Regions from separate parts of the Exiguobacterium sp. 17-1 genome, predicted to be linked through region 2. Evidence: riboswitches for the same ligand, from Rfam matches in the RefSeq annotation. Region 2 holds a riboswitch; the other holds the start of a gene.
The links. A riboswitch is a leader RNA that binds a small molecule or an ion and turns the genes downstream of it on or off. The one in region 2 is predicted to bind FMN.

Region 1: linked by a shared signal. The riboswitch ahead of MUN34_RS02365 (ECF transporter S component) and the one ahead of ribD (bifunctional diaminohydroxyphosphoribosylaminopyrimidine deaminase/5-amino-6-(5-phosphoribosylamino)uracil reductase RibD) in region 2 are both predicted to bind FMN.

The regions. Positions count from the first base shown of each region.
Region 1 is NZ_JALIGJ010000001.1:481,518-484,923, forward strand. Features, by position in the region: gene MUN34_RS02355 (NAD(P)/FAD-dependent oxidoreductase) at 1-795, opposite strand, end outside; gene MUN34_RS02360 (YuzB family protein) at 888-1,121, shown strand; gene MUN34_RS02365 (ECF transporter S component) at 1,185-1,751, opposite strand; FMN riboswitch at 1,909-2,049, opposite strand; gene MUN34_RS02370 (HesB/IscA family protein) at 2,167-2,517, shown strand; gene MUN34_RS02375 (NAD-dependent epimerase/dehydratase family protein) at 2,651-3,406, shown strand, end outside.
Region 2 is NZ_JALIGJ010000001.1:76,118-79,523, forward strand. Features, by position in the region: gene MUN34_RS00430 (M20 family metallopeptidase) at 1-1,074, shown strand, start outside; FMN riboswitch at 1,234-1,377, shown strand; gene ribD (bifunctional diaminohydroxyphosphoribosylaminopyrimidine deaminase/5-amino-6-(5-phosphoribosylamino)uracil reductase RibD) at 1,535-2,581, shown strand; gene MUN34_RS00440 (riboflavin synthase) at 2,566-3,192, shown strand; gene ribB (3,4-dihydroxy-2-butanone-4-phosphate synthase) at 3,192-3,406, shown strand, end outside.

The DNA of each region.
Region 1 (3,406 bases), 410 kb from region 2:
GATGACGAAAACATTTTCATGTTCCGGCACATGGTGGTGATCCGTCAGCTTGATTCGTCCGCCGCTGTCCGCTTCAAAACCAAGATCGCGGACGACTTTGACCGGTTGTGTCCCGGCTGTCCAAATCGTCAAGTTCGACGGATAGGCATCATCGCCGTTTTGAACATCATCTGCCGTGACGAATGTGACGTTGGAATTATTGATGACCTCGACATCATGTTCTTCGAACCACTCTTGGACATAGGTCGAGACCTTATCCGAAAGGAAAGACAAAACGGACGGTCCGCGGTCAAATAAGCGGATTTTTAAATCTTTCCGGCTTTCGTGCAGTTCACTGGCGAGTTCGACGCCGGATAGACCGGCTCCAACGATCGAGACAACCGCGCCGGGTGAAAGTCCGCAAATCGCTTGCTGCGTTTTCCGCGACTCTTCAAGTGTCTGGATGCTGTAGGTAAACTCTTGTGCGCCCGGTATGTTATGGTATTTATCTTCACACCCTAAAGCGATGATGAGATCGTCATAAAACAGTTCCGTCCCGTCTTGCAGATGGACGGAGTTCGTCTCCGGTGAAATCTGGACGACATGTCCATATTTATATGTGAGATGTTCGCCTTCCGGAAAAGCAATCCGAACATCACGATCCGATAATGTACCGGCAGCTAGTGCATAATACTCTGTTTTTAAGGCATGATACGGTAAACGATCGACGAGTGTCACAGCGACCTCTTCATCCTTAAATCGTTCACAAATCCGCATCCCACCGTATCCACCACCTAAAACAACCAGTTGCTTCATAACTTAAAATCCCCCTTAGTTCCCCTAAATCAGTCTGACCTTGTATAATACGACATGAGGAAAGATAATTCCTGCTTAAAGGAGGAAAAAAAGTGAATCCGATTATTGAATTTTGTATCAGTAACTTAGCGACAGGGACCCAGGTCGTCATGCAACAACTCGAACGGGACCCGAATGTCGATGTCGTCGAATATGGTTGTCTCGGTTATTGCGGCATCTGTTCCCTCGATCATTTCTGTCTGGTTGACGGAGAAACGGTTGTCGGCGAGACACCGGAAGAATTGTTAGAAAAGATTTATTTAAAAATTGAAGAAAACGAATTCTAAAAAAATCCCCGTGTCTCAGATGAGACCGGGGATTCGTGTCTGTCAGCGGGCGCGGCTTCGGACTTAGATCGTTTGTTGACGACGCATCATCCAAGGTTTCAGTTTCAAGAACAGCGGAATGAAGAGGGCTGAGATGAACATCGCCTTGATGATGTTAAACGGTAAGATACCGGCTGTAATCGTCGTCCACTTGACGGCAGGATCAAGCATGTAATCCATGCCGAAGAACCAAGCGTACGCTGGAAGAATCAAGATATAGTTGAGGATTGCAAGACCGAGTGCCATCGTGATTGTACCAGCGACAAGACCGGTTGCAAGACCTTTTGTAGATTTCTTTTTATGATAGAACCAACTGACCGGAAGAATGAAGGCAACACCAGCTGCGAAGTTGGCAAGCTCGCCGACCGGAACACCACTTCCGCGGAAGATGTAGTACAGGACGTTTTTGAGTGCTTCGACGATGACGCCGGCGACCGGTGAGAACATGATGGCGGCGATCAAAGCAGGAACATCACTGAAGTCGATCTTCAAATAGTTCGGTAAAAACGGAAGCGGGAAATTCAGTAGCATAAGAACAAATGAAATTGAACCTAACATGGATAATGTGACCATTTTTTGTGTGCGTTTCATACGAGTATAATCTCCTTTTGCTCGTTCCTCTCGATGAAGTATTGGCATGGCTGCGTTCAAAATAAACCCCCATCGAAGTATTCGATAGGGGAGAAGTCCGCAGTAAACTAAACCTGAACGATTTTTGCAAAAATCGGTTCAAGAAATAGAAACATGCCGCCATCTTCTCCCATCCAGACTATACTGTCGGCTCCTGAGTCACACAGAATCAGCAAATAGCGCCCTATTCGCTCGCGGGCTTCAGACGAATCGTCTGTTTACCGCCGGTCGGGAATTTCACCCTGCCCTGAAGATGGAACGATTTAATTTTTTTTGATACAACTCCTTTATACAACGAATTCAAGATAGTTTCAAGCAACTAGGTTTCGATTCACCTTAAAATTGCGTATACTAATAAAAAAGGGAAGGTGATGACATGATTCATTTAACAGAAGCGGCCGCACTCCAAGTCAAAGAGATGATGTTGCAGGCGCCGGACGATGAACAAAATCTGCGCATGCTCGTTCAAGGTGGCGGATGCAGTGGTCTCTCCTACGGCATGGGCTTTGACAGTGAAAAAGAGACAGACTTAACCTTCGAGCAACACGGGGTCAAAGTCATTGTCGATCAAAAAGATTATCCGGTCGTCAAAGGACTGGAAGTAGATTATAAACAATCGATGCTCGGCGGTGGATTCACGATCACGAATCCGAACGCCATTGCGACATGCGGATGCGGGACGTCGTTCCGGACCGCAACTAATGCCGGGACACCGGGCGGATGTTAATCAAATCACTCTAAACGCAGACGATTCCGTCTGCGTTTTTTTTGTTTTCGGCAGCGGATCAACAGGACTTTTCGATGCGGATGGAGAAGGACTAACAAGAACATGAGCATGCTATGACAAGGGAGGACTATCGATGCGAAAGGTACTGATTTTTGGTGGAACACGCTACTTTGGTCGACGGTTGGCATTACGGCTTGCGGAATCGGGGGATGATGTGACGATTGTCACGCGCGGCGAGCATACGCCACCTGTCGCGAAAGGCTTGACATTTTTTAAAGGGGACCGAACGTCAAGCAGCACGATGAAAGACTTAGGGAGTCAGAACTGGGATATCATCTATGACAACATCTGCTTTAATCCATATCAGGCGAAGCTTGCGGTCGATGCGTTCGAGGGGAAAGTCGGACGTTACATTCTGACGTCGACGATGTCGGTCTATGAGAAGGGTGGAACGAAGATTTCAGAACGTGCCTACAATCCGTTTCCCGGGAAATATGACCTTGAAAAAGAACATGACTACGGGGAAGGAAAACGTCAGGCGGAAAGTTACTTTTTCCAACGGGCGACCTTCCCGGTCATTGCCGTTCGTTTCCCGGTTGTCCTGGGACCGGATGATTATACGGAACGACTAGTCTTTCATGTCAAACGCGCCTTGGCCGGTCAACCGATCATCGCTGAAAATTTGTATGCGAAGATGGGCTACATCTCAAGTTATGAAGCAGCAGCTTTCCTCGAATGGTGCGGCCGTTCGACGATGACGGGACCTATTAATGCTGCAAGCGACGGCGTGTTGTCGATTCAAGACTTGATGGATAAGATTGATCACGTGGCAGAGACGACATCGCGTTTTGAGACGACAGGCGAAGATTCGTCACCACTTGCACCGGAA
Region 2 (3,406 bases):
CGTCATCATGCCGAACGCCTGACGGCAGAAGGGTTCACGGTTGAGCTCGGTGTCGCGGGACACGATACAGCCTTCCTTGCCCGAAAGATCTCGGACAAACCGGGGGCGACCATCGCATTTCTCGCTGAATATGACGCGTTACCCGGAATCGGTCACGCGTGCGGGCACAATATCATCGGGACGACGAGTGTCGCAGCGGCGATTGCCGTCAGTAAAGTCCTTGATGAAGTCGGTGGCAGTGTCGTCGTCCTCGGGACACCGGCGGAAGAAGGCGGACCAAACGGCAGTGCGAAAGGAAGTTTCGTCAAGCACGATTTGCTGGCGGGGATTGATGCTGCCTTAATGGTGCATCCGTCCGGACAAACGCGGATCACCGGTTCTTCACTTGCCGTCGACCCGCTCGATTTTGCCTTTACCGGTAAACCGGCCCATGCGGCGGCTTCACCGGAAGAAGGGATCAATGCCCTGGATGCGGTCATTCAGTTATTTAACGGGATCAATGCATTACGGCAACAGTTGCCGAGTGATATCCGGATTCACGGTATCATTACCGACGGCGGAGATGCTCCGAACATCATTCCGGAGTACGCGAAAGCCCGCTTCTTCATCCGGGCGACGACACGCGAACGGCTGAATGCGGTGACAGCGAAAGTCAAAGCTGTTGCTGAAGGAGCAGCCCTTGCGACCGGGGCAACGCTTGAGGTCATCGCCTTCCAAAATGAGGTCGACAACCTGCTGTTCAACCGGACGTTTGACGAGATTTTCCGGGAAGAAGCGACGGCACTTGGGGAAGACGTCAAGACGGATGAACGACCCGGACTCGGCTCGACGGACGCCGGCAATATCAGCCAAGTCCTGCCGACCATTCATCCGTACATCAAGATTGGAGCGGACGATTTGGTCGCTCACACGGAAAGTTTTCGGGAGGCGGCGAAATCGGAACAAGGCGACGAAACACTGATTACAGGAGCCAAGATCCTAGCCCGGACTGCGTTACGTCTGCTGACGGATGACTCGTTGTTAGGTACAGTCAAACAAGAGTTCCATGACCGGAAAAACGGTTATTTGACCTAACAGCAAAAGACGTAAGTGTGTGTTTTCCCGACCGGATATCATCAAGACAACTGGTCGGGCAAAACCATACTTTTTTTCTTAATCCGAGAAAAAGAAAATAAATTCTTTTTTTGTATTTTAAAATTACCTGTGCTAATCTTGACCTGTACAACTGAATAACCAGTTCTTCGGGGTAGGGTGAAAATCCCAACCGGCGGTGATGCGATGTTAAATCGACGAGCCCGCGACCCATAGTGTACGCACTATGGCTGACTTGGTGTGACTCCAAGGCCGACGGTAAAGTCCGGATGGGAGAAGAACGAAAAAATGTGCTTGAAACCATTTTCTGAAAAAATCTGTTCAGAAAAAGGTCTATTTCTGTACGCTTTTAAACAGAAAAACAAGACGTTTCTTTCGTGACCCTTCAATCATGACGCCCTGCAAATGCAGCGGCGTCTTTTCTTTTGAAAGGAGCGAAAACATGAATAATAGAATGCATCAGGCGATGCAATTGGCACGGATGTTAGACGGACAAACAAGTCCGAATCCGAGTGTCGGTTGTGTCATTACGAAACATGGAAAAGTGATCGGCTTCGGTGCGCACCGGTTTGCGGGTGGTCCGCACGCGGAAGTCGAAGCGTTGAAAATGGCAGGAGAGGCGGCGCGCGGTGCCGATCTCTACGTCACGCTTGAACCGTGTAATCATCACGGAAAGACACCGCCGTGTACGGAGGCGATTTTAGCCGCCGGCATCAAGCGGGTGTTCGTCGCAACGGAAGATCGGCATGCGATCGTCGCCGGACAAGGTATTACATGTCTGCGTGAAGCCGGACTGACGGTCGAAGTCGGATTACTGGAGGACGAAGCGGTTCGTTTTTATACACCGTTTTGGCAAAGTCTCGAGCGGAAACGACCGATTGTCACCGTCAAAGTCGCCCAAAGTTTAAACGGTATCGTGACGACAGGTGAGCAACGCTTTATTACGTCAGTTGCAGCCCGGGCGGCAGGACGTGAGTTGCGGGCCACACATGACGCCATCTTAGTCGGGAGTGAAACGATCTTAGTCGATGATCCCGCATTGACGTTACGCACGGAAGCCGGACCTGAACCGATTCGAATCGTTGTCGATCGCCGCGGACGGTTGACGGAAACAGCCCAAGTCTTTCGGGACGGCTTGAATCCGACATACTGGCTGACGGAACAACCGCGTGTCTCGGTTCAATCGAATGTCACGGTTCTCGTCGGCACGTATACGACACCGAATCAGATTTTAGACATATTGTACGACCAAGGCATCCGCAGTCTGTTGATTGAAGGAGGACCCACGATTCAGTCGGCGTTTTTAGAAGCAGACCTTGTCGATCATCTTGACATCTATCAAGCCCCGTCGGTCTTACAAGGGACGACCGGATTGACGAGCACAATCGAGATTGAAGACCGGTTTGATTTAACCAACGTCGCGCAAATCGGACAGGATGTGCATCTGCGCTATACACGGAAAGGAGGCGGCTCATGTTCACAGGATTGATTGAAGAAGTCGGGACGATCAAACGAAAAGTTCCGCGTCCGAACGGTTTAGCACTCGAAATTGAGGCGCGGCATGTGCTTGAGGGGACGAAAATCGGTGACAGTATCGCCGTCGACGGCATCTGTTTGACGGTCACGGCGATGACTTCGACGGCTTTTACGGCAGATGCCGTTCATGAAACGATTCGGGCGACGTCTCTTCAGACGTTGCGGGTCGGAACACCAATCCAACTGGAGCGGGCGATGCCGGCGAACGGACGATTCGGCGGTCATTTCGTCAGCGGACATATCGACGGAACAGCACGATTCTTAAGCCGTCGACCGGATGGTGAAGCGATGGAATACCGCTTTGAGACCGGTGACTGGAGCAAATACTGTATTCCGAAAGGGTCAATCGCGATCAACGGAACGAGCTTGACGATTCAACACGTGGAGGCAAACAGTTTGACCATCTCGTTGATTCCGCACTCCCGGCAGGTGACGACATTCGACCGGCTGCAAAGCGGAGCGCTCGTTAATATCGAATGTGATTTAATGGCGAAACATTTGTATCACTTTACGCAACAGGAACAAAAAACGGATTGGTCGGCATTTTTAGGAGGCGGAGCATGATGAACGGATTTGATCTTGTAGAAGAAGCACTTGAAGAATTAAAACACGGACGTCCGATCATCGTCTGTGACGATGAAAGCCGGGAAAACGAAGGAGACCTGATTCTCCTCGCGGAACATGCAACACCGGAACAAATCAACTTCATGATCACATACGGGAAAGGACTCGTCTGTGTTCCGGTCAGCCCGCAACTCGCAGCCCGGCTCGAGTTGAA